Regions from separate parts of the Neobacillus sp. BP17 genome, predicted to be linked through region 4. Evidence: riboswitches for the same ligand, from Rfam matches in the RefSeq annotation. Region 4 holds a riboswitch; each other region holds the start of a gene.
What was found. Region 4 has a riboswitch for S-adenosylmethionine ahead of AC4QJR_RS05845 (homoserine dehydrogenase). Riboswitches for the same ligand answer to the same signal wherever they lie in the genome.

Region 1 (5,820 bases), 2.2 Mb from region 4:
GGAGTTTGATTTCGTTGAATATATAAATTTTTATTTTCGGCTTCCATATCAATTAATGCTTTTACCTCTTCTGGTAATTCAGAAAGCGAAGTGATGGGAGCACTTGTTACCGTATGTTGAGTGAACTGGGTGAAGTTCCATTTATCAATCTTTGTTTTATCAGGTCTTGGCATTGGAAGCTGCTCAAAATCAGCTAATGCTTTAAGACGGAGCTCCTCGAACCAAGCCGGCTCGCTCGTTTCTTTTGAAAAAGAGCGGACATTTTCCTGATCAAATGATAATTTGATTTCTGTTGTCATTGTAATCCTCCTAACCCTCTCTTACGCTTCTTGCCCAACTGTTTCATCTTCAATTCCAAGTTCTTGTTTGATCCAGTCATATCCTTCAGCTTCTAAGCGTTGTGCTAGTTCAGGTCCGCCGGATTTTACAACACGGCCCTGCATCATTACATGCACATGGTCTGGAGTGATATAGTTTAAAAGACGTTGATAGTGTGTAATCACTAAGCAGCCGAAATCCTCGCCGCGCATTTCATTGATTCCTTTTGATACTACCTTTAGGGCATCGATATCTAGTCCGGAGTCAATTTCATCTAGGATTGCAATTTTTGGTTCTAACATCATTAATTGCAAGATTTCGTTACGTTTTTTCTCACCGCCGGAGAAGCCTTCGTTTAAATAACGTTGTGCCATATCAAGGTCCATTTCAAGGAATTCCATTTGCTTATCCATTTTACGGATAAATTTCATTAATGAAATTTCATTTCCTTCACCAAGACGGCTATTTAGTGCTGAACGTAAAAAGTCGGCATTTGTTACGCCGTTAATTTCACTTGGATATTGCATTGCTAGGAATAGCCCAGCCCGTGCGCGCTCATCTACTTCCATTTCAAGAACATTTTGTCCATCTAGAGTGATAGATCCGCTTGTTACTTCATATTTTGGATGGCCCATAATGGCAGAAGATAAAGTGGATTTACCTGTTCCATTTGGTCCCATGATTGCGTGGATTTCTCCACCCTTTATTTCAAGGTTTACACCTTTTAATATTTCTTTCCCATCAATTGCTACATGTAAATCTTTGATCGTTAACGTTGATCCAGCCATATCTATACCTCCAAAGAGAAAGTGTTGTATCATGTAATCGGGTCATTTGAATAACCCTATTCTCATTTTATTCTCATTCCAATCTTATAACAAATGAAATGTATTAGCAACTCTTAAACAGTAAAAACATAGCACCTATTTTCATTAAGCTAGTACCAAATGAGAATGAAAGGCTATTTTTAATGAAAATTCTGATTAATTCTATCTAAGGAAAATGCACTCGAGTAAAATCATACCTCATTTTTTTACTTTTTGCCAATGGAATTCGGGTCTAATGGTCTTTCTATTTTTACCCAATGAAACTGTTTAAATGTATACCGTTTTAGACATCGGCATAGAAAAAGCCAGTGTTTACACACTGACTTTCTTCCTATTTATAAGTTACTCAGAAACCGGTACAACGGCACCTTTGTATTGTTCAAGAATGAAGTCCTGAATTTCTTTTGAATGTAGAACTTCCACTAATGTTTTGATGCTGTCTTTATTTTCGTCACCGCTGCGGACAGCAATCACGTTTACATACGGTGATTCTTTGTCTTCAATGGCGATGGAATCTTCAACTGGGTTTAAGCCTGCATCAATCGCATAGTTAGAATTGATTAGGACTGCGTCACCTTCGCCATTATTATAGATTTTTGGAAGTAATGCTGCTTCATAGTTGGTATCGAACTTTAGGTTTTTAGGATTTTCAACAACATCTTTTAATTCTGCTTTCGTTTTATCAATGCCTTCTTTTAATTTGATAACTCCCTCTTTTTCAAGTAAAGAAAGAAGACGGCCATGGTCAGCTACAGAGTTGCTCATGATTAAATGTGCACCTTTTGGAAGATCACTTAACTTTTTATATTTCTTTGAATAAACACCGATTGGCTCAATATGGATACCGCCAGCATTAACAAAGCCATAACCATTTTCTTTATTTTGAGAATTTAAGTAAGGAATGTGCTGGAAATAGTTTGCATCAAGTTCTTTTGATGCCAATGCTTTGTTTGGTAATACATAATCTTGGAATGTTTTGATTTCTAAGTCAATGCCTTTTTCTTTTAAAAGCGGTTTTGCTTTTTCAAGGATTTCTGCATGGGGAACGTTAGATGCTCCAACCACTAATTTGGTAGTTTCTGCTTCTTTGCCACCAGTAGTTCCTTCTGATTTTTCCTCTGACTTACCGCAAGCTGCAACAACAAATACGATAGACAATGCTAACAATAAACTTAATATTTTTTTCATTTTGACCTCTCCTTTATCTTTTATCTAATTTTGAAGTGATAAAATCACCGATAAACTGAATGATAAACACAATAATTAAAATAATGATGGTTGCGACTAAAGTTACATCGTTTTGATTTCGTTGAAAGCCTTGAAGATAGGCAAGATTTCCTAAACCACCTGCTCCAATGACTCCTGCCATTGCTGTATAACCAACAAGAGCAATCGCGGTTACGGTTATTCCAGAGACCAGCGCTGGCATCGATTCTGGTAAAAGAACCTTCCAAATGATCGTACTTGTTGTTGCACCCATTGACTTTGCTGCTTCAATCACGCCTTTATCAATTTCCCTGAGGCCAATTTCCACCATCCTAGCATAAAATGGTGCGGCACCAATAATCAATGCTGGCAATGCGGCATTTTCACCAATCATGGTTCGGAAAAGTATCGTTGTAAACGGGATTAATAAGACAATTAAAATAATAAAAGGAATGGAACGGAATATATTTACGACGCCGCTAATGACCACATTAATGGGTTTATTACTCCAGAGACTTCCTTTTGAAGTAAGGAATAACAACAATCCAAGCAGGATACCAAGAATAAATGTAGCCACAACGGAAATCCCTGTCATATAAAGAGTTTGTCTCGTTGCTTCCCACATTGCCGGCCAATCAAAATCTTCGAAATACGGTTTACTATTCACTTGTAACCACCTCCACTCCTACTTGCTGTGAACGAATATAGTCGACTGCCTTATTGACTTCTGCTTCGTCCCCATCAATATGAATGAATAAGGTTCCATAGGACCCGCTTTGGGTTTGTGAAATCTTCCCTTGCAAGATATTAACGGTCACGTTATTATGGCGAATGACATTTGTAATGATCGGCTGTTCAACAGATTCCCCAATAAAAGTTAGTTGAACAATTTGACCGGAACGATAACGTTCAATTAAATGTTCAGCAGTTTCTTTCGTCTCTTCTGGTTCGGTTACCTGCTGGACAAATCGTTTCGTAATCGACTGCTGTGGATTTTTGAATACATCTAATACTTGTCCAAGTTCGACGACCCTTCCACTTTCCATGACGGCAACCCGGTGACAAATCTTGCGGATTACATGCATTTCATGGGTAATAAGAACAATAGTCAGACCAAGCCTTTTATTTATATCAACTAACAATTCCAAAATAGAATCGGTCGTTTGTGGGTCGAGGGCAGAAGTAGCTTCATCACAAAGAAGTACTTTCGGATTGTTGGCAAGCGCCCTTGCAATCCCAACACGTTGCTTTTGTCCGCCGCTTAACTGGGATGGATAAGCATTCTCTCTACCTTCCAGGCCGACTAATTTAATTAGTTCACTTACTCTTTTTTGGCGCTCAGGACCTTTGATGCCTGCAATTTCTAAGGGAAAAGCAATATTTTCACTAACGGTTCTTGACCACAATAAGTTAAAATGCTGAAAAATCATACTGATCTCTTGCCGGGCTTTTCGAAGTTCAGCCCCTTTGATTTTTGAAACCACGCGGCCAGCAACGGTTACGGTCCCACTGGTCGGCAGTTCCAAACCATTTAACATTCTAATCAATGTACTTTTACCAGCACCACTGTATCCAATTACCCCGAAAATTTCACCATCTTGAATTTCAAGGTTTACATCATCAACGGCTCTAAGCTGACCCTGTTTGGAAGGAAAAATTTTCTGAACACTTTTTATAGAAATCATTATATCACCTGCTTTTTATCCAATTTACCTTAAAATTCTGAAAGATTTTTCTTGTAATATACCGTTTAATCTAATATAGGGTTTGACTTTTTTTACAAAAAGATTCTATGTTATCAAAATAAAAAGCCTTTCTGCGCAGGCAGAAAGGCATCATAAATAATAATCCTTTCTCCCATCTTCCAAAGCAAACGCTTTGTGTGAATTGGCACCATTTCAATAATAAATATTGACGGTTGCCGGGCTTCATCGGGCACATCCCTCCACCTCTCTTGATAAGAGTATCAATTCCTATATTTAATTCAAACGTGAATTTGTTTAAGTAACTATATTACAAAAGTATCGTATCACGGATAAAAAGGGGTGTCAATGAAAATAGTTTCTTATTCAAAAAAATAAGTTTTAGGCATTAACGTTTAATGAAGTTAAACCAGTTGCCGAAACAATAGCCGACTCTAGGTCTTCAATCAGATCTTCTACATTCTCGATCCCGATGGATAGGCGAATTAAATCCTCTGTTACACCTGCAGCGATCAGGCCTTGGGCATCTAATTGCTGGTGAGTGGTGCTGGCCGGATGAATAATTAAACTTTTTGCATCACCAACATTGGCCACATGTGCCCAAAGTGTGATGGAATCAATTAATTTAGCCCCTGCTTCTTTTCCGCCTTTAATTCCGAATACCACCATCGAACCGGCACCTTTTGGTAGATACTTTTTAGCTAGTTCATAATCGGGATGGGATGGATGACCAGGATAGGAAACCCATTCTACGGCAGGATGGTTAGTTAAGTAATCGACGACTTCTTTAGTATTCGCGACATGCTCCTTCATCCGGACATGCAGAGTTTCAAGTCCAAGGACAAACTGGAAGGAATTTTGCGGACTTAATGCCGGCCCTAGATCACGAAGCAATTGGACACGTGCTTTGATAATATAAGCCACCGCGCCTAAGGCTTTTGCATAAACCAAATCATGGTAGCTTGCGTCTGGTGTTGTAAAGCCTGGGAATCTTGGAGAATTCCAATCGAATTTACCGCCATCAACAATAATTCCGCCCGTTGTCGTTCCGTTCCCTAATAACCACTTAGTAGCGGAATGAATGACAATATCTGCTCCATGTTCAATTGGACGGCAAAGGTATGGAGTGGCAAAAGTATTGTCAACGATTAGTGGTACACCTGCTTCATGGGCAATTTCTGCTACTTTTTCAATATCGAGGATGCGCAGGCTTGGATTACCAATTGTTTCCGCAAAGACGGCTTTTGTTTTGGCAGTGATCGCTTGGCGGAAGTTTTCTGGATTTTCTGGATCTACAAATTTCACATTAATTCCATATTTCGGAAGAGTCACTGCAAATAAATTATAGGTGCCTCCATAGAGATTGGAAGCCGAAACAATTTCATCGCCAGCCTCAGCAATATTTAAAATGGCAAGAGTAATAGCGGCCATTCCGCTCGCCACTGCTAAGGCACCAACACCGCCTTCTAATAATGCGACTCTTTCTTCAAATACAGTGGTCGTTGGGTTGTGTATTCGTGTGTATATGTATCCAGACTCTGCTAAGCTAAATAGGTTTGCAGCATGCTCAGTATTCTTAAATTGATATGCATTGTTTTGGTAAATCGGAACAGCGCGGGCCCCTGTTACCGGATCTGGAGTTAAGCCGCCATGGACACTTAATGTTTCAAAACGATATTTCTTTGGATTTTCACTCATCTTGCTTCCTCCTTTTTTTGACAACTCACCAAACAAAAACCCCCGCTTCAGAGAAGAGGGGGCTCACA
Region 2 (5,820 bases), 400 kb from region 4:
AACATCAGAGATTTTAAATAGTCTTCCTAAGCAGTTTTTTGCTTCACTCGTTAAAAAAGTCGGGGAATATATTTCACAGGGGTATGATGTGATTAATTTGGGGCAAGGGAACCCCGATCAGCCAACACCGGCACATATCGTAGCAAAACTTCAGGAAGCCGCGGTGAATCCATTAAATCACAAATATTCTCCCTTTCAAGGGCACCAGTATTTAAAACAAGCTGCTGCTGATTTTTATTTTAGAGAATATGGAATTCCCATTGATCCAGATAAAGAAGTGGCTATACTGTTTGGCGGTAAGGCGGGTCTTGTCGAAATTCCGCAGTGTTTATTAAATCCCGGCGACACCATCCTCGTGCCTGATCCAGGCTACCCGGATTATTTGTCAGGGGTTGCACTTGCAAAAGCCGAAATGGTAAGGATGCCGCTAAGGGAGGAAAATAATTTTCTACCGGATTATGGTGAGTTGAATGGGGATGTTTTAGATAGAGCAAAACTAATGTTCCTCAATTATCCTAATAATCCAACTGGTGCGGTAGCGACTCATGAATTTTTTGAGGAGACAATCAAACTAGCGAATGAACATGATATCTGTATAGTTCATGATTTTGCCTATGGTGCCATCGGGTTTGATGGTAAGAAACCAGTAAGTTTTTTACAGGTTCAAGGGGCAAAGGAAGTTGGAATTGAAATTTATACCTTATCTAAAAGCTATAATATGGCAGGCTGGCGTGTTGGTTTTGCAATTGGGAATGAGAGCGTCATTTCCGCTATTGAACTTTTACAAGACCATTTGTATGTCAGTTTATTTGGAGCCGTACAGGAGGCTGCTGCGGAGGCCTTAATTGGCCCTCAAGACTGTGTAAAGGAATTAAACGAGTTGTATGAGCGAAGAAGGAATGTATTGATAAGTGGGCTTCATTCCTTGGGTTGGAATGTCAGCGCACCAAGGGGATCCTTTTTTGCCTGGCTTAAGGTTCCTGAAGGCTTTTCCTCTACGGAATTTGCTAATATTCTCCTTGAACAGGCACATATTATGGTTGCACCTGGAATTGGATTTGGTGAATTTGGAGAAGGGTATGTTCGGGTGGGACTACTTTCAACAGAAGAACGATTAGCTGAAGCCGTCGAAAGAATTAGTCGTTTAGAAATATTTAAAGAAAACTCCCCGAATGGCGAGCCCCTTAAGGCGAAGACAGAAGAGTAGTTGCACTTATGCGTTCAGAATTTTGTTTAAAATTCTGATTAGCCAGTTAAATCGATTGACATTTTATTTTTTTCTTGCGATAATGCAAATTAAAGTTAAACACACATTAATAACTGAATAATATACGAATCGTTTTCTTATCAAGAGCAGGCGGAGGGAAAAGCCCAATGAAGCCCGGCAACCGACTTAAATCTAGTTTTAAGCACGGTGCTAATTCTTGCAGCAACAAGGCTGATAGATGAGAAGATGTTAGTTGGCGGCTAACCTCTTCTTTGTTGAAGAGGTTTTTTTATGTTTGAATAAAAGGAAGTGTTTTTATAATGACTGAAATTATTGCTACATATCTACTAAATAACGAAAAGAAACCATCCAAGAAGGCAGAAGAAATTGCCCTTGGTTTAACAGTTGGGTCATGGACGAATCTGCCTGAATTAGAACAAAACCAATTGCGTAAACATAAAGGAAGAGTTGTATCAGTCGAAGCGAATCCCTCAGAAACAGAAGAGCAAGCACTGATTAAAATTGCCTATCCAACGATAAACTTTTCTAATGACCTCCCTGCTATCTTAACAACCGTTTTCGGTAAACTTTCATTGGATGGAAAAATTAAATTACTTGATTTGCAATTTGATGAGGGATTAAAGAGGCAGTTCCCTGGTCCAAGATTTGGGATTGATGGACTAAGGAATAAATTAAACGTTAATAATCGACCGTTATTAATGAGCATCTTTAAAGGCGTACTCGGGAAAGACCTCACGTTTTTAGTCGAACAGTTAAAACAACAAGCCCTTGGTGGTGTTGATTTGGTTAAGGATGATGAAATCCTGTTTGAAAATGAATTAACACCATTTGAAAAAAGAATTGTCGAAGGGAAAAAAGCACTGCAAGAAGTGTATGACCAAACAGGACACCGCACTTTATATGCTGTTAATCTAACAGGCAGAACTTCGCAGCTCAAAGAAAAAGCTAGAAAGGCTGCTGAACTTGGAGCAGACCTCTTATTATTCAATGTTTTTTCCTATGGGTTAGATGTGCTGCAGGAATTAAGAGAAGATGATGAAATTGCTTTACCGCTTATGGCACATCCTGCTTTCAGTGGTGCATTGGCATCATCACCCGTATATGGAGTATCTCATTCTTTATTACTAGGTAAACTGCTTCGATATGCCGGTGCTGATTTGTCACTGTTCCCATCGCCGTATGGGACAGTTGCATTAGAAAAACCAAAGGCACTGTCGATTGCTAATGAATTAACAAGTGAGGACAGTTTTAAAAAGTCGTTCCCCGTTCCATCGGCTGGAATTCATCCTGGCTTGGTTCCATTGTTAATAGGTGATTTTGGTATCGATTCGGTTATTAATGCTGGAGGTGGAGTACATGGACATCCAGACGGTGCCCGGGGCGGCGGTCTTGCATTCCGACAAGCGATTGAAACTAATCTCCAAGGCAAGTTATTGTCTGAAGGGGCTGAAATGTATCCAGAACTTAAGCTGGCACTAAAGCTATGGGGAAATGCAGAGGTAACAGTATGACAAAACCTGTAATCTTTTGTGATTTTGATGGAACCGTAACGGAAAGTGATAACATTATCCGGATGATGGAAGAATTTGCTCCTCAGGGATGGGAAGAAATTAAAGATCAAATTCTCACTTGCCAAATTTCCATTAATGAGGGAGTAGGAAAATTGTTCTCCTTATTACCTAGTCAATTGAAGGAAGAGTTGACTGCGTTTGCGATTGAGCATGCAAAAATCCGCCCGGGATTTAAAGAATTTGTAGAATTTGCGCATAAAGAAGAGATTCCTTTATATATTGTTAGCGGTGGGATTGACTTTTTTGTTTATCCGATATTAGAGAAGTTTGGACCATTTGCTGGTATTTATTGTAACGAATCTGATTTTTCAGGTGAGAGGATTAAAATTCTTTGGCCGAACGAATGCGATTCGTTATGTGACAATAATTGTGGCTGCTGTAAGCCGAGCATTATTCGAAAGCTGACCCATGAAAACGACCTGTTCAAGATTGTCATCGGAGATTCGGTCACAGATCTTGAGGCAGCGAAACATGCTAATTTTGTGTTAGCAAGAGATTTACTACAGGAGAAATGTGAGGAATGGGGCATTAATCATCAAGGATTTAGTACGTTCTTCGAATGTATCGAGGAAATAAAAAAAAGAATTGAGGTGAGGGAACTAAAATGATAAAGGAAAGATGGAATGATCTAGCAAATGTAAAAGATGAACTTGCAAATCGGGACTGGTTTATGGGTACGAGCGGCAATCTAGCGATAAAAGTAAATGATCATCCACTACAATTTCTGGTTACAGCTAGTGGTAAGGATAAGCGGAAACGTACGGATGAAGATTTTTTACTTGTTGATGAGTTTGGTCATCCTGTCGAACAAACACATTTAAAACCCTCAGCAGAGACACTTCTTCATGTTGAAATTTATCGTAAAACGAATGCTGGCTGCAGTCTTCATGTTCATACAATTGATAATAATGTTATTTCAGAAATATATGGTGATCAGGGTGTGGTCACCTTTAAAGGACAAGAGCTAATTAAAGCATTTGATATGTGGGAAGAGGATGCAACCTTAAAAATACCGATCATTCGAAATTATGCACATATACCGACTCTGGCTGCTGAATTCTCTGAACATATTTCAGGTGATACAGGTGCTATTTTAATTCGTAACCATGGAATCACGGTATGGGGGAGAACTGCATTTGAAGCGAAAAAAATACTTGAAGCTTCTGAGTTTTTATTTCGGTATCAATTACGGTTATTAGAACATAAACCATCCCCAATTATTTAAGGCAGTCTAATCAACCAAAAATGGAAAGGAAGAATATAAAATGGCATATATTACGTTTCAAAACAAAGAAGAGCAAATAAATGTTCAAGAAGAGGTTGCAAGTTTCCTTGAATCTCAAGAAGTTATTTATGAAAATTGGGATATTAGCAAGCTCCCTAGTGATTTGGTAGAAAAGTATCTTTTGAGTGAGGGAGAAAAAGAAGAAATATTAAGTGTTTTTTCTGAAGAAATCGCTGATATCTCTGCTAGACGGGGTTACAAAGCTCAAGATGTCATTTCACTGTCAGAAAATACGCCGAATTTGGATGTTTTGCTGACAAATTTTAAAAACGAACATCATCATACAGATGATGAAGTTCGCTTTATTGTCAGTGGTCACGGTGTATTTGTCATTCAAGGAAAAGATGGTGAGTTCTTTGAGGTACATTTAAATCCTGGCGACTTGATTTCAGTACCCGAAAATACAAGACACTATTTTACCTTAGAAGAAGACAGAAAAGTTGTTGCAGTAAGGATATTTGTAACAACCGAAGGATGGGTTCCAATTTACGAGAAGTTAGAAGTTCAATAATAGTAAGAGGAAAACTGGCTGCTGTGTTGAAGCGGCCAGTTTTTTTTAGCTCCCAACTTATTAATTTACTGGAATAGGGTTTTTATGAAAAATGAAGAATTTTGTCGCAAAACCGATATATTAAACAAAGAAATTGTCGAAAAACAAAAGAAATAGGAAGTTTTGTCTACTTTTGCGAATGTGTTTACTTTTAGTAAAATTCTTGTCATAATTCATCAAGTAGTCTAAATTTTAGTGGTTTACTGCAATTGGGTAATAGGTAGGGGGAAGCGGAAACACATGTACGAGCATTGTAATAATTATAATGAAATGATTGAAGAGATTAAGAAAAAAAGGCAACTAATGATTAATAGTGCCAACTCACTTGGGTTTACGAGTGAAGTAACTATAAAATATAGTCAAGAGCTGGATGAATTAATAAACAAGTATCAAAAGGCTATGGAAGGATCCTCCAAGCCAAATGATGAAATTAAGTTTGCTTTTAAACAGATGATTATGATTTGGCCTAAAATATTGATATAATAACAATACAAAAACAACCATTTCGATTAGGCCCCGTTTTTTTAAACCTATGAAAATATATCAATAATGTACACCATGACCAGCAGTCCCATGATAAATGCATAGGTGGACACCCGCTCATTTCCGTCTCCATGGCTTTCGGGTATCAATTCCTTATAAATGATAAATAACATTGCCCCGGCTGCAAAAGAAAGCCCATAGGGTACAAGACCTTGAACATATGATGTCAAGAAATATCCTAATAAAGATGTAACGATTTCAATGGCTCCCGTCAAGGTCGCTATAATGAAGGCCTTCCACTTACCTATCCGCTGATTAATTAAAAATAATGCGACAAGAAGGCCTTCCGGTGCATTTTGAAATCCAATTGCCAAAGCGATAAGATTGCCTGTATCGCCTTGCTCCGACGCGTAACTGACACCAACTGATAATCCTTCAGGAATATTATGCAGCGTAATCGCAGAAATAATTAATAGAGCTTTCTCGTCAAACTGAATTCCAGATTTGTTATGTTGTAAGTCAATATGAGGAATATTTTTTTCTAATAGAGTAAGCGTCCATACTCCTAGACAGATTCCTACAAAAAGTGATGCGAATCCACCGTATTTCAATGCCTCAGGAATTAAACCTATCGTAGAAGCTGCCATCATAATACCAGCACTAAAGGCTAATAAAATATCCTTCCAGCGATGTGTAATAGAAT
Region 3 (5,820 bases), 2.4 Mb from region 4:
AATGAACGCTTAAAGGAGGGGGAGTATTTTGAGTCAATTGAAGGATAAAGAATTACTGGAAATGATGGCTGATTTTCCAAAGCATGAGTTAACTGCAAAGCAGAGAAACGCTTTTCTTAAAACAATTCGTGAGGAAAGCACTCGGAAACAAAGCAGGCGATTTAATTTTCAAAGACTAGCGGCATTAGCAGCTCTATTTATGTTGGCGATAATTGCTCCAATCCTTTATTTTACAAGCCATGGTGAAGGTTTAAGCAATTCGGGATCTGTAAAGACAGAAGTTGTAAAAAAGGGCGAGTTTTTTGCTTTAATGGATAAGAGTGGCACACCATATTATCCTGATAGCAATTTTGGAATACCAAACAAGGTTAGCCTGCTTGCTCCACTGGAGTGGATAGCGAAGGATCAAAGGAGTGTTTCAAAAATATCAGTCTATTTATGGGGTGACTATGGAAAGGATTTTGCCAATAAACCCTTAAACGTAACGGCAACCCATGTAAAAACAGGAGTCAAAGAACATCTTGCAACAGCCGTAATATCAGGGGGGATGTATGGGGCAGATGGTCATGCAATGACAAGTTTTAAACCATTTACTTTTTCTGGAAAATATAATCTTGAATTTATGGCCGGCAATAAAAAGGTCGGTGAATTTTCAATTTATGTTATGGAGCCTTATATCAAGATAGGTGATTCCACTCTAATGATTTCCCAAGAGGTTTTATATGCAGGTTTCTATGAAGATGCTGCAATTGAGGTAGAGGGAGAAAACCTTCCACCTGAAATTGAATTAGAAATATTTGACCTTGAAAATGCAGAAGTATCTACTTTTACCTTTAAAGATAAGACCGATTACACGACCACTGATGGAAAAGACATATCCATGTATATAGGAGATTTCCAACTGAAAAAAAGCGGCAAATATCGGTTTACTTTATTAAATAAATCAGAAACGGTAGAAGTAAGAAAGCCCATATCGAATTGATATGGGCTTTTAGAATAGATAGGTCACTTTTCACTTACGCGATAGGTCCGCCTTTTTGTTCAATTTCCGCTGAGACATTTGTGAATTTCTTGAAGTTTTCCCGGAATTGTGCTGCTAATTCTTCTGCCTTCTTCTCATAAGCAAACGGATCAGACCATGTTTTACTAGGTTGAAGGACTTCATCTGGTACTCCAGCAATATGAAGAGGGATATTCAAACCGAAAATTTTATCTTTGGTTGTTTCTACATGATTTAGTTCCCCTTCAAGTGCCGCTTGGATCATAGCACGGGTGTAGGAAAGCTTCATCCGGTTACCGACCCCATATTCACCGCCGGTCCAGCCTGTATTCACAAGGAATACATTGGCATTGTGCTCAAGAATCTTCTCACCTAACATTTCGGCATATCGAGTTGCTGGCAGTGGCAAGAATGGTGCACCAAAGCAGGTAGAGAAGGTTGCTTGTGGAGACGTTATTCCACGCTCTGTTCCGGCTAATTTTGAAGTATAACCACTTAAAAAATGATACATCGCTTGTTCCTTAGTAAGTTTCGAAATAGGAGGCAAAACACCAAAAGCGTCAGCCGTCAAGAAGATGATGGTGTTTGGATGTCCAGCAATACTTGGTTGAACAATATTATCAATCGCATGAATTGGATAAGCGGCACGTGTATTTTCTGTTAATGTGCCATCATCATAATCAGGGATTCTGGATTCTTGATTCAAGGTAACATTTTCTAATACCGTTCCAAAGCGAATCGCATCAAAAATTTGCGGCTCTTTTTCACGAGAAAGATTAATACATTTGGCATAGCAGCCTCCCTCGATATTAAAGACACCGTTGGATGACCAGCCGTGCTCATCATCACCAATTAATCGACGATTTGGATCCGCGGATAAAGTGGTTTTTCCAGTACCAGATAAGCCGAAAAATAATGCAACATCGCCTTCAAGGCCAACATTGGCAGAACAATGCATGGAAAAAATATTATTTTCAGGTAGTAGATAGTTCATGACTGAGAAAATAGACTTCTTCATTTCGCCTGCATATTCTGTTCCACCGATTAGAACAACTCTTTTCTCAAATGATACAATAATAAAGGCCTCAGAATTAGTGCCATCAATTGCCGGATCAGCCTTGAAATTAGGGACAGAAATAACGGTGAAACCAGTATTATGATCAAGCAGTTCTTCTTCTGTTGGTCGAATAAATAGCTGGTGTACAAATAAATTTTGCCATGCTAATTCATTTACAACTTGGATAGGTAAACGTGATTTTGTATCGGCACCAGCAAAACCTTTAAAAACAAAGATTTCTTCTTTCTGTTGTAAATAATTAATGACTTTTTGATAAAGCTTTGTGAAAACCTGCTCAGAAATTGGTTGATTGGTCGTGCCCCATTCAATTTTATTTTTCGTTGAATCTTCTACAACAATGAATTTATCTTGTGGAGATCGGCCAGTATATTTACCAGTAGCGACACTAATTGCTCCCGTTGAAGTTAGTGCCCCTTCATGACGGGTTAAGACTTTTTCAACTAACTGTGGAACAGATAATTGTACATGAACATGACTTTCATTCAACAATTGATTTAATTCATTAGGAGTATCAACAGAATTCATTTAATGAGACCTTCCTTTGTCTAAGTTTTATGTGGTTAATAATACAAAAAGTATAACACATTAGTCGAATTAATGTATCCTATTTATCTGGATTTATATATTTTAAAACTTTAAATGAAGATATAAATAAATTTTATAAAAGACTAATGACTTACACCGTATTTTTCCCATTTTATGAGGAAGATATTTCTAAAAAATACATTGACATTGTTACCCAGTATGATATTATTCTAAGATGAACGGATACTCTCTTATCCTGAGCTGGTGGAGGGACAGGCCCAATGAAACCCAGCAACCTGCAGTATGAAAAGATGAACCACTTTAAAAGGTCCTTTTCAAATGCGAAGGTGCTAATCTGACGCAAGGCTAATGCCTTGAACGATAAGAGCGAAAGGCCCGAAAACAACCTTTCCTCTATGGTAAGGTTTTTTGTTTTGTATAAGTCCTTTTATGAAATGAGTCTCTAATAAAAATCCTTTGTTTATTACATACTAAGGGAATGAGTACCGTATCAAATTCTCGAGGTTTAAGAAGTATACCTGTAACCTTCGAAAAAAATCCTCGTGATCTCATAATAAAGGAGGAATTCAGATGTCAAGAAACGCGCGTTTGTTCACTTCTGAATCAGTTACTGAGGGTCATCCAGATAAAATCTGTGACCAGATTTCTGATTCCATTTTAGATGCTATTTTAGCAAAAGATGCTAATGCTCGTGTTGCGGCTGAGACTTCAGTAACAACTGGATTAGTGTTAGTTGCAGGGGAAATCACAACATCTACATATGTGGATATTCCAAAAATCGTTCGTGAAACGATTAAAGGGATAGGATATGATCGTGCGAAATATGGATTTGACTCCGAGACATGTGCAGTTTTAACATCTATTGATGAACAGTCTCCAGACATTGCAATGGGTGTTGACCAAGCTTTGGAGGCTCGTGAAGGTCAAATGTCTGATGAGCAAATTGAAGCAATTGGAGCAGGGGATCAAGGGCTAATGTTTGGTTTTGCATGTAATGAAACGAAAGAGCTAATGCCGCTTCCCATCTCACTTGCACATAAGCTTGCTCGTAAATTAACAGAAGTGCGAAAAGACAATGTTCTTGAATACCTTCGACCAGACGGAAAAACCCAGGTAACGGTGGAATATGATGAGAATGATAAACCGGTACGGATTGATACCATTGTTATTTCTACTCAACATAACCCAGAAGTAACGTTAGAGCAGATACAACGTAACTTAAAAGAATATGTCATCAACCCTGTTGTACCGAAGGAACTTATCGATGAGAAGACAAAGTATTTTATTAATCCAACCGGACGTTTCGTTATTGGCGGCCCTCAAGGGGATGCAGGCTTAACCGGCCGTAAAATTATTGTTGATACGTATGGTGGATATGCTCGTCATGGCGGCGGTGCTTTCTCTGGTAAGGATCCAACGAAAGTAGACCGTTCTGCAGCTTACGCAGCTCGTTATGTAGCTAAAAATATCGTGGCTGCTGGTCTTGCTGAAAAATGTGAAGTTCAACTGGCCTATGCGATTGGTGTAGCACGACCAGTTTCCATCGCTGTGGATACTTTTGGTACTGGTAAAGTAAACGAAGATATTCTAGTGAACCTGGTGAGTGAAAACTTTGACCTACGTCCTGCTGGAATCATCAACATGCTGGACCTTCGTCGTCCAATCTACAAACAAACAGCAGCCTACGGCCACTTTGGCCGTACAGATATTGACCTGCCTTGGGAGCGTACGGATAAAGTAGAGGCATTACGAGCGCAAGCAAATATATAAATAGAAAAGAGGGGGTTACATATGACATGTAACTCCCGTTTTTATTTGTACGTCTAATTACCTGCACATTTAATCGGTATTTGACTAAAATGAAATGTTTATACAGGTCAAAAGAAGTAAAAAATGGGGATAGTAAATTTACCTATTGTTCACAGTGCATTTTTTCAAAAAAAAGTGGTAGTATTAGAGAGTATGTTTTTTGGATTAAATCCTTTATTTAGGGATATTTAGAAGAGGTGAGGTACATAATGTGTGGCTTTATAGGTTGTGTACACGATACAACACAAAACTATAGTGAAGTACAAAAACAACAATTTAAAAATATGAACGATATTATCACTCATCGTGGTCCAGATGATGATGGTTTTTATTATGATGATCATATTCAATTTGGATTCCGACGTTTAAGTATCATTGATATTGAGAGCGGTCATCAACCGTTAACCTATGAAAATGAACGCTATTGGATTATCTTTAACGGTGAAGTTTATAACTATGTTGAGCTGCGTGAAGAACTATTAGCTGAGGGTTTAACGTTTGCAACAAGTTCTGATACGGAGGTTATTATTGCTCTTTACAGCCATTTAAAGGAAAAGGCCGTTGAAAAACTGCGTGGAATGTTCTCTTTCGTTATCTGGGATAAACAAGAGCAAAGTCTTTATGGGGCACGCGATCCTTTTGGAATTAAACCATTCTTTTATTTTGAAGATGGTGACAGAACGTTTTTTGCGTCTGAGAAAAAGAGTATTTTGTTGGGTCTTGAAAATGATGTGCTCAATTATGATTCTTTGCAGCATTATTTAACCTATCAATTTGTTCCTGAACCAAACACTTTATCTGATGGAATTAAGAAATTAGAACCAGGTCATTATTTTTCAAAAAAAATTGGCTCACCAATGGAAATTAAAAGATATTGGAAGGCACATTTTAAACCGGTTCAAAAAGCGGAGTCTGATTTTATAAAAGAAATTAAAGATGTCCTCTTTGATTCAGTCAAAATGCATATGCGCAGTGATGTTCCAGTAGGTTCATTCTTATCAGGCGGGATTGATTCTTCCATCATTGCGTCAATTGCTAAAGAATTTCACCCTGCCATTAAAACCTTCTCTGTTGGCTTTGAGCATAATGGTTTCAGTGAAATTGATGTCGCGAAAGAGACAGCTGAGAAACTTGGTGTTGAAAATATCAGTTATGTGATCTCCCCTCAGGAATACATGAATGAAATTCCAAAAATCATGTGGCATATGGATGACCCGCTTGCCGACCCTGCTTGCGTTCCGTTATATTTTGTTGCTCGTGAGGCAAGAAAGCACGTAACCGTTGTTCTGTCTGGTGAAGGGGCGGATGAATTATTTGGCGGCTACAATATTTATCGTGAACCGCAATCATTAGAGGTATTTAATAAAATCCCAAGAGCAGGAAAAGT
Region 4 (5,820 bases):
TGGGTTTCATCGTGTTCGCTATACCAGCCATGCACGGGCAATTGAGAATCAAGTATATGTGGTTTTAACAGGAACAGTGGGTTCACTGCCGACGGTTGACTTTATGCGTGCTAATTTTGGTCAAGCGGTCATTATTACTCCAAATGATATTCCATTTCCTCCTAAGGGCATATTGGTTGAAGGTGAAATTAATAATGAAATGATTGTAACGGGTGATCTGGATTTAAATTTGTTATATGAAGTAAGAGAACGAGGATCGGTTACAACCTGGCGTGATCGCAGAACTGATTTATACACAGACTGGGAAAAGTAAACAGAAGGGGTGGGTTTAGTATGTATCGAAGTGAATTTTACGTTTTTGACCAAGAGCGGCCTGTTCCGGTTATCATTCGCAATTATACCAAACAGGATTTTGCCGATCTTATCAAGATTCAATCCGAGTGCTTCCCACCTCCTTTTCCATCAGAATTATGGTGGAATAAAGAGCAACTAACCAATCATGTGGACCTGTTTCCAGAAGGTGCATTATGTATTGAGGTTGATGGTGAATTAGCCGGTTCGTTAACCGCCTTAATTATCGATTTTGATCCCAGCGATAAAAACCATACGTGGGAAGAAATCACTGACCATGGATACATCCGAAACCATAATCCAAGTGCGAATACCTTGTACATTGTTGATATCAGTGTCCGACCCAGGTACCGTAAACTAGGGCTAGGAAAATTGATGATGCATGCTATGTACCATGTTGTTATTGAGAGAGGTTTAGAGCGCTTACTAGGCGGGGGTAGAATGCCAGGTTATTATAGAGTAGCTGATAACATGACACCGGAGCAATATTTAGCATCAATCATAACGGGAGATTTAAAGGATCCTGTCATTACATTTTTGCTGCGCTGCGGCCGTGTCCCGGTAGGAATTATTGAAAACTATCTAGAGGATGAGGAATCCTGTAACAATGCTGTATTAATGGAATGGAAAAATCCTTTTAAATAAATGGGGGGTATATTTATGGATTATATTAGAATCACAAGTATAGATGATCCGAATTTTAGAAAACTGCATAACTTAATGGGAGAAATTTTCCCGCCAGAAGAAGTCCTGGCATATGAGCTATGGAAAGAGCCATTAGAAGATCCGAGTATTCGAGTATTCGTGGCAGTCGATGGCGATAAAGTCTTAGGTGCAACTGAATACCGTTATTATCCTGATTGGAATATTGCCATGACAGATTTTACGATTATAGGTAAACCTGGCCTAAGCCTTGGTCGATTTTTAGCTCAGAACCGGTTAAAGGATTTACAACAATTAGCAAATGAAAATGGAAAAGAGCTTTACGGAATGTTTGCAGAAATATACGATCCTTACAGAGTTGAACATCACGAATTTGGCGGCGTAAAGGTTATGGACCCTTATGTGCGACGTGAAGTGCTTTCCCATTTGGGTTACAAGCGGTTAGATTTCTCATATGTTCATCCATCCTGGGAAAATAATGGGGAAGCCGTAACTGGGCTAGATTTATGTTTCATGCCATTAGACGATGAGCTTAAATCTCTCCCAACTAATCTTGTAAAGGATTTCCTAACAATCTATTACTCCATACTTTCAAACAAACCGAAGGAATGGTTAGAAATGATAGACCGTCTAGGAGACAAGGGAGAAGTAACCCTGTTACCTTTGTAAAAAAAGAAATTTCAAATAATATTGACAACAGCAATGGATTCAACTAGAATTCTCTTTATAACTTGGAAATTTAATCAAACAATTACATAAAACTCTTATCCAGAGCGGCGGAGGGACTAGGCCCGATGAAGCCCGGCAACCATCAAGGTAAATCTTGAAAAGGTGCTAATTCCTGCAGGTTATTTACCTGACAGATAAGAGGAGGAAACTAACCCTCTTCTTATGAAGAGGGTTTTTTCTATTTAGCCATGTCTATTATAAATGAAGGGTGGATCAATATGTCTGTGATAAAAGTAGCGATTCTAGGCTTCGGAACAGTCGGGGAAGGTGTTTATAGAACGATACAATCCCATGCAGAAGAACTTGAGGGAGTATTAGGAAAAAGGGTCGAAGTCGCAGCCGTACTAATTAGAAATATGCATAAAAAGAGAAATATTAATGAAGATGTATTAGTCACTGCAGATTTCAATGAAATTTTAAGTCTACCTCAACTTGATGTTATTGTCGAAGCAATCGTCAATAAAGAACCCACTTTTACATTTTTAAAACAAGCGATTCAAAAAGGATGTCACATAATTACAGCTAATAAAGAAATGTTTGCACACCACGGGAATGACCTGCTCGAGTTAGCAAAGCTTCATAATGTTTCAGTAGGTTACGAAGCGACAGTTGCGGGCGGTATACCTGTTATTCAAACCTTAAGGCAGCTATTAAACGTAAACCGTGTTCATCACGTGCAAGGCATACTTAATGGAACATCGAATTTCATCTTAACGGAAATGCGTGAGAAGAAGCAGTCCTTTGCTGACGCCCTAAGTTTAGCACAGGCAAAGGGGTTTGCTGAAGCAGACCCAACCAATGATGTCGAGGGCTTTGATGCTTTTTATAAAACAATGATTCTAAGCAGAATTGCATTTGGTGAGGAACCAAATTGGGAGGATGTAGAACGAGAAGGGATTACTTCAATTACAAGTGAATTAATCGAGGCAGCAAAAAGACTTGGACTTAGGTTTAAACATATTGCAAGTATTAGTAAGAAAGGTGATCAAATTAAAGCCGCTGTTAGACCAGTCCTTGTTGGAAAGTCTCATCCTTTTTATTCTATTGAAGGGGTAGAAAATGCCGTTAATGTTTACACAGATCTTGTTGGTAGTATTACATTACAAGGACCAGGTGCCGGCATGTTTCCAACAGCAAGTGCAGCAATTGAAGATTTAGTTTATGTCTGTCAAAATAAGCGGACAAATAAGTATTTCACAAAGACGCCAGCAATTCATTTAGGAGATAAAAAAGAGCATGCAGACGAATTATGGATAATTCAAGGTCTCACAAAGGATTTTAAAAACCCATTGGTCACATGGATTACTCAAACTAGTGAGGAGACAGCAATCATCCGGACAAATACCGAGTTAATTAAACAGTTAATGAGTGAACAAAACATAAAGTGTTGCTTTCAAATTTTAGGGGAATATGAAATGGAAAGCAATGATAAAGAAGTATCATTAGCCGCCATATAGTTTGAATGAAATCATAAGCAATTATTCCGTAAAAAGAGCGCATAAGCTCTTTTTTTTGTGAATTTCTATGCTCCTAATTGGAGGGAATCGACAAAAAGCAAAAAAATATATACAAAGCAACCTATAAATGGGGATAAGTCTAGTCAAAATCAAATTGTATTCATATTGTGTAAAAGCAAAACCCAAATGGACTAGTTATTTATAAAAGTAAATTGAAGAGGTGCGTCATGTTATGGAATAGCCTAAATGGTCGTTTATTAACGAATCTGAAAAATACATTTACCTATGAGTTTTGGGTATTACCCGAAAATGTTCATCATATCGATAAGCAATCTCGGGAAAAGTCAGTGGATGGTACAGGAACAAATTATGTGATTGGGCCAGGAAAAGGGATGACCGATAATGATGCGGGAGTTAGTGTTTCAATTGGACTAAATGGAATAACGATTTATGAACATACGAATGAGAATATATATGCGGTGTTAGTCCATGAAGCCAGTATTAATGATCTAATTCACATTGCGGTTGTCTATGATGAAAGAGAGCCGCAGCTATTTATTAATGGGAAGTTTGTAAAAAAAGGTGATAGAAGCCCTAAAGACTATATCTACCCATCTGGGATGATTGGTGGACTGCCAGGTCTGTTCTTTAATGGTGATATTATCGAAATTAGACTTTGGGATCATAGCCGGACAAAACAAAATCTTAATGATTTTATGAATAAAAAGCTTACAGGAAACGAAAAAGGGCTATATGGTGTTTGGCCAATTCCAACTGTAAATGAACAAGAACCACAGAAAGTAAATCCAAAAACCAAAAAGTCCTCAAATAACAAGGACACAAGCTCCAAAGAGAAACTTAATAAAGAAACCCCAGTAAATAATAGCCAAGATATTGAAGTAAGTATTATTATTCCTTCCCTAAATAAATATCCACTAAATCTCCTGACTCTTTACTCACTAGAATATCAAACGTTCAATCCTTCAAAAATGGAAGTTATTTTTATAGATGATGCTTCAACTGACCAAACGGAAGAAAAGATAAAAGGTTATAAGCCTCCCTATCATTTCAAATATGTACGAAATGAAAAGAACCTAGGAAGAGCAAGCGTACGAAATTTGGGCATTCGTACAGCAAGAGGGAGCACTCTTATTTTTCTTGATGCAGAAATGATAACAGAACCTGATTTTGTTGAAAAACATCATAAGTTCCATCAATCAAAAAATAAGCATATTTTGTCAGGGGTAATGCATTCAAAAATCATCTATTCATGCATCTTTCCAGAATTTACTCCAGAGAAAATTAGCACGATTGCAACTTTAACAAAAAAAGATAATTTGCTTAATTCTAGGTTTAATAAATATAAAGATTCAATTAAACAACCGTACCCGTTGTTGGAAAAAAGTGATATTGCAAGAAAAGCCTTCAAGGATATTGGGGTTGTAACATACCCATGGTTCCAAACGATAACCGACAACTTTGCTGCTGACTTAGAAGGGTTTTCCTTTCCATGGATGGCATTTCTTACAGGGAATGTTTCCATTCAAAAAGAGTTTATTACTCAGGCAGGATTGTTCGATGAAGACTTTGTTCTGTACGGTTACGAAGATTGGGAACTAGGATATCGTTTATATAAAATGGGGGCGACATATATTACAGGAAATGATTTGATTACCTATCATCAAGAACACCCTGTAGGCAAAAGCAAATGGAAAGAAGCAATTAACAACCTTGGACTGTTTATTTCGAAGCATCATGACATCGATGTACTTGTACTCGGATTAGAGATTTCAGGTCTTGCTGATTTATTAATAATGAGTAAGCTATTAAAAGAATATAAATTACTCATTCAATCTTATCCAGGGGAATTTCAAAAATTCCAAGAAAAATTCATGCACATACTTGAAACAATTGTCCTTTTACTTCAAATCGACATCCGTCACATAAATATCTTAGGAGCCGCAGGCTTTGGCTCTGACGACATAAATGAGCTGAAAAAAGAAATTAATTCTATTAAAACCCTTAAAAAGTTTACTAATTTAACCACCGTTTTAGATAAGGTCATGAACTCATAAAATAATTCTCAGCGTTAAAGGAGTGAGAGTGTGGTTTCCATTATTACTTGTACAATAAGAGATGAGAATATCAATAATGTTTTTAAAAATTATAAACAGCAATCCTGGAAGAATAAAGAGTTGATCATTATCCTAAATAAGGATTCTATGAATATGGATAGATGGATTACTGAGGCTAGGAAATATCGCAATGTCCAGATTTATCAACTACACGAAAAGGCAACTTTAGGTGACTGTTTAAATTTTGGGATTATGAAATCAAATTATGATATTATTGCAAAATTTGATGACGACGACTATTATGGGCCCGATTACATTAAAAGTTCGATGGCTGCTTTTAAAAATAAAGATATTTCTATTATCGGAAAAAACTCCGTATTTATCTATTTTAAAAATAAAAAAGCGCTGATCCATGTAACAGGTAATGAGAATTCAATCACAGACACTGTTGCTGGAGCGACATTAATGTTTAGAAAAGATGTCTGTCAACAAGTTCCATTTGAAAAAGTAAATCGAGCTGAGGATTTCTTTTTCATTGAACAATG

Region 1: linked by a shared signal. The riboswitch ahead of AC4QJR_RS23685 (methionine ABC transporter ATP-binding protein) and the one ahead of AC4QJR_RS05845 (homoserine dehydrogenase) in region 4 are both predicted to bind S-adenosylmethionine.
Region 2: linked by a shared signal. The riboswitch ahead of mtnW (2,3-diketo-5-methylthiopentyl-1-phosphate enolase) and the one ahead of AC4QJR_RS05845 (homoserine dehydrogenase) in region 4 are both predicted to bind S-adenosylmethionine.
Region 3: linked by a shared signal. The riboswitch ahead of metK (methionine adenosyltransferase) and the one ahead of AC4QJR_RS05845 (homoserine dehydrogenase) in region 4 are both predicted to bind S-adenosylmethionine.

The regions. Positions count from the first base shown of each region.
Region 1 is NZ_CM184198.1:4,833,302-4,839,121, forward strand. Features, by position in the region: gene sufD (Fe-S cluster assembly protein SufD) at 1-299, opposite strand, end outside; gene sufC (Fe-S cluster assembly ATPase SufC) at 321-1,106, opposite strand; gene AC4QJR_RS23675 (MetQ/NlpA family ABC transporter substrate-binding protein) at 1,488-2,333, opposite strand; gene AC4QJR_RS23680 (methionine ABC transporter permease) at 2,347-2,976, opposite strand; gene AC4QJR_RS23685 (methionine ABC transporter ATP-binding protein) at 3,011-4,036, opposite strand; SAM riboswitch class I at 4,206-4,315, opposite strand; gene AC4QJR_RS23690 (O-acetylhomoserine aminocarboxypropyltransferase/cysteine synthase family protein) at 4,436-5,752, opposite strand.
Region 2 is NZ_CM184198.1:1,639,643-1,645,462, forward strand. Features, by position in the region: gene AC4QJR_RS07890 (pyridoxal phosphate-dependent aminotransferase) at 1-1,207, shown strand, start outside; SAM riboswitch class I at 1,342-1,452, shown strand; gene mtnW (2,3-diketo-5-methylthiopentyl-1-phosphate enolase) at 1,528-2,739, shown strand; gene AC4QJR_RS07900 (2-hydroxy-3-keto-5-methylthiopentenyl-1-phosphate phosphatase) at 2,736-3,407, shown strand; gene AC4QJR_RS07905 (methylthioribulose 1-phosphate dehydratase) at 3,404-4,024, shown strand; gene AC4QJR_RS07910 (1,2-dihydroxy-3-keto-5-methylthiopentene dioxygenase) at 4,065-4,595, shown strand; gene AC4QJR_RS07915 (aspartyl-phosphate phosphatase Spo0E family protein) at 4,875-5,117, shown strand; gene AC4QJR_RS07920 (ZIP family metal transporter) at 5,165-5,820, opposite strand, start outside.
Region 3 is NZ_CM184198.1:4,580,854-4,586,673, reverse strand. Features, by position in the region: gene AC4QJR_RS22420 (RNA polymerase sigma factor) at 1-48, shown strand, start outside; gene AC4QJR_RS22415 (hypothetical protein) at 29-982, shown strand; gene pckA (phosphoenolpyruvate carboxykinase (ATP)) at 1,017-2,603, opposite strand; SAM riboswitch class I at 2,852-2,991, shown strand; gene metK (methionine adenosyltransferase) at 3,195-4,394, shown strand; gene asnB (asparagine synthase (glutamine-hydrolyzing)) at 4,643-5,820, shown strand, end outside.
Region 4 is NZ_CM184198.1:1,236,685-1,242,504, forward strand. Features, by position in the region: gene AC4QJR_RS05830 (carbon-nitrogen hydrolase family protein) at 1-313, shown strand, start outside; gene AC4QJR_RS05835 (GNAT family N-acetyltransferase) at 334-996, shown strand; gene AC4QJR_RS05840 (GNAT family N-acetyltransferase) at 1,012-1,683, shown strand; SAM riboswitch class I at 1,776-1,884, shown strand; gene AC4QJR_RS05845 (homoserine dehydrogenase) at 1,962-3,200, shown strand; gene AC4QJR_RS05850 (glycosyltransferase) at 3,428-5,275, shown strand; gene AC4QJR_RS05855 (glycosyltransferase family 2 protein) at 5,306-5,820, shown strand, end outside.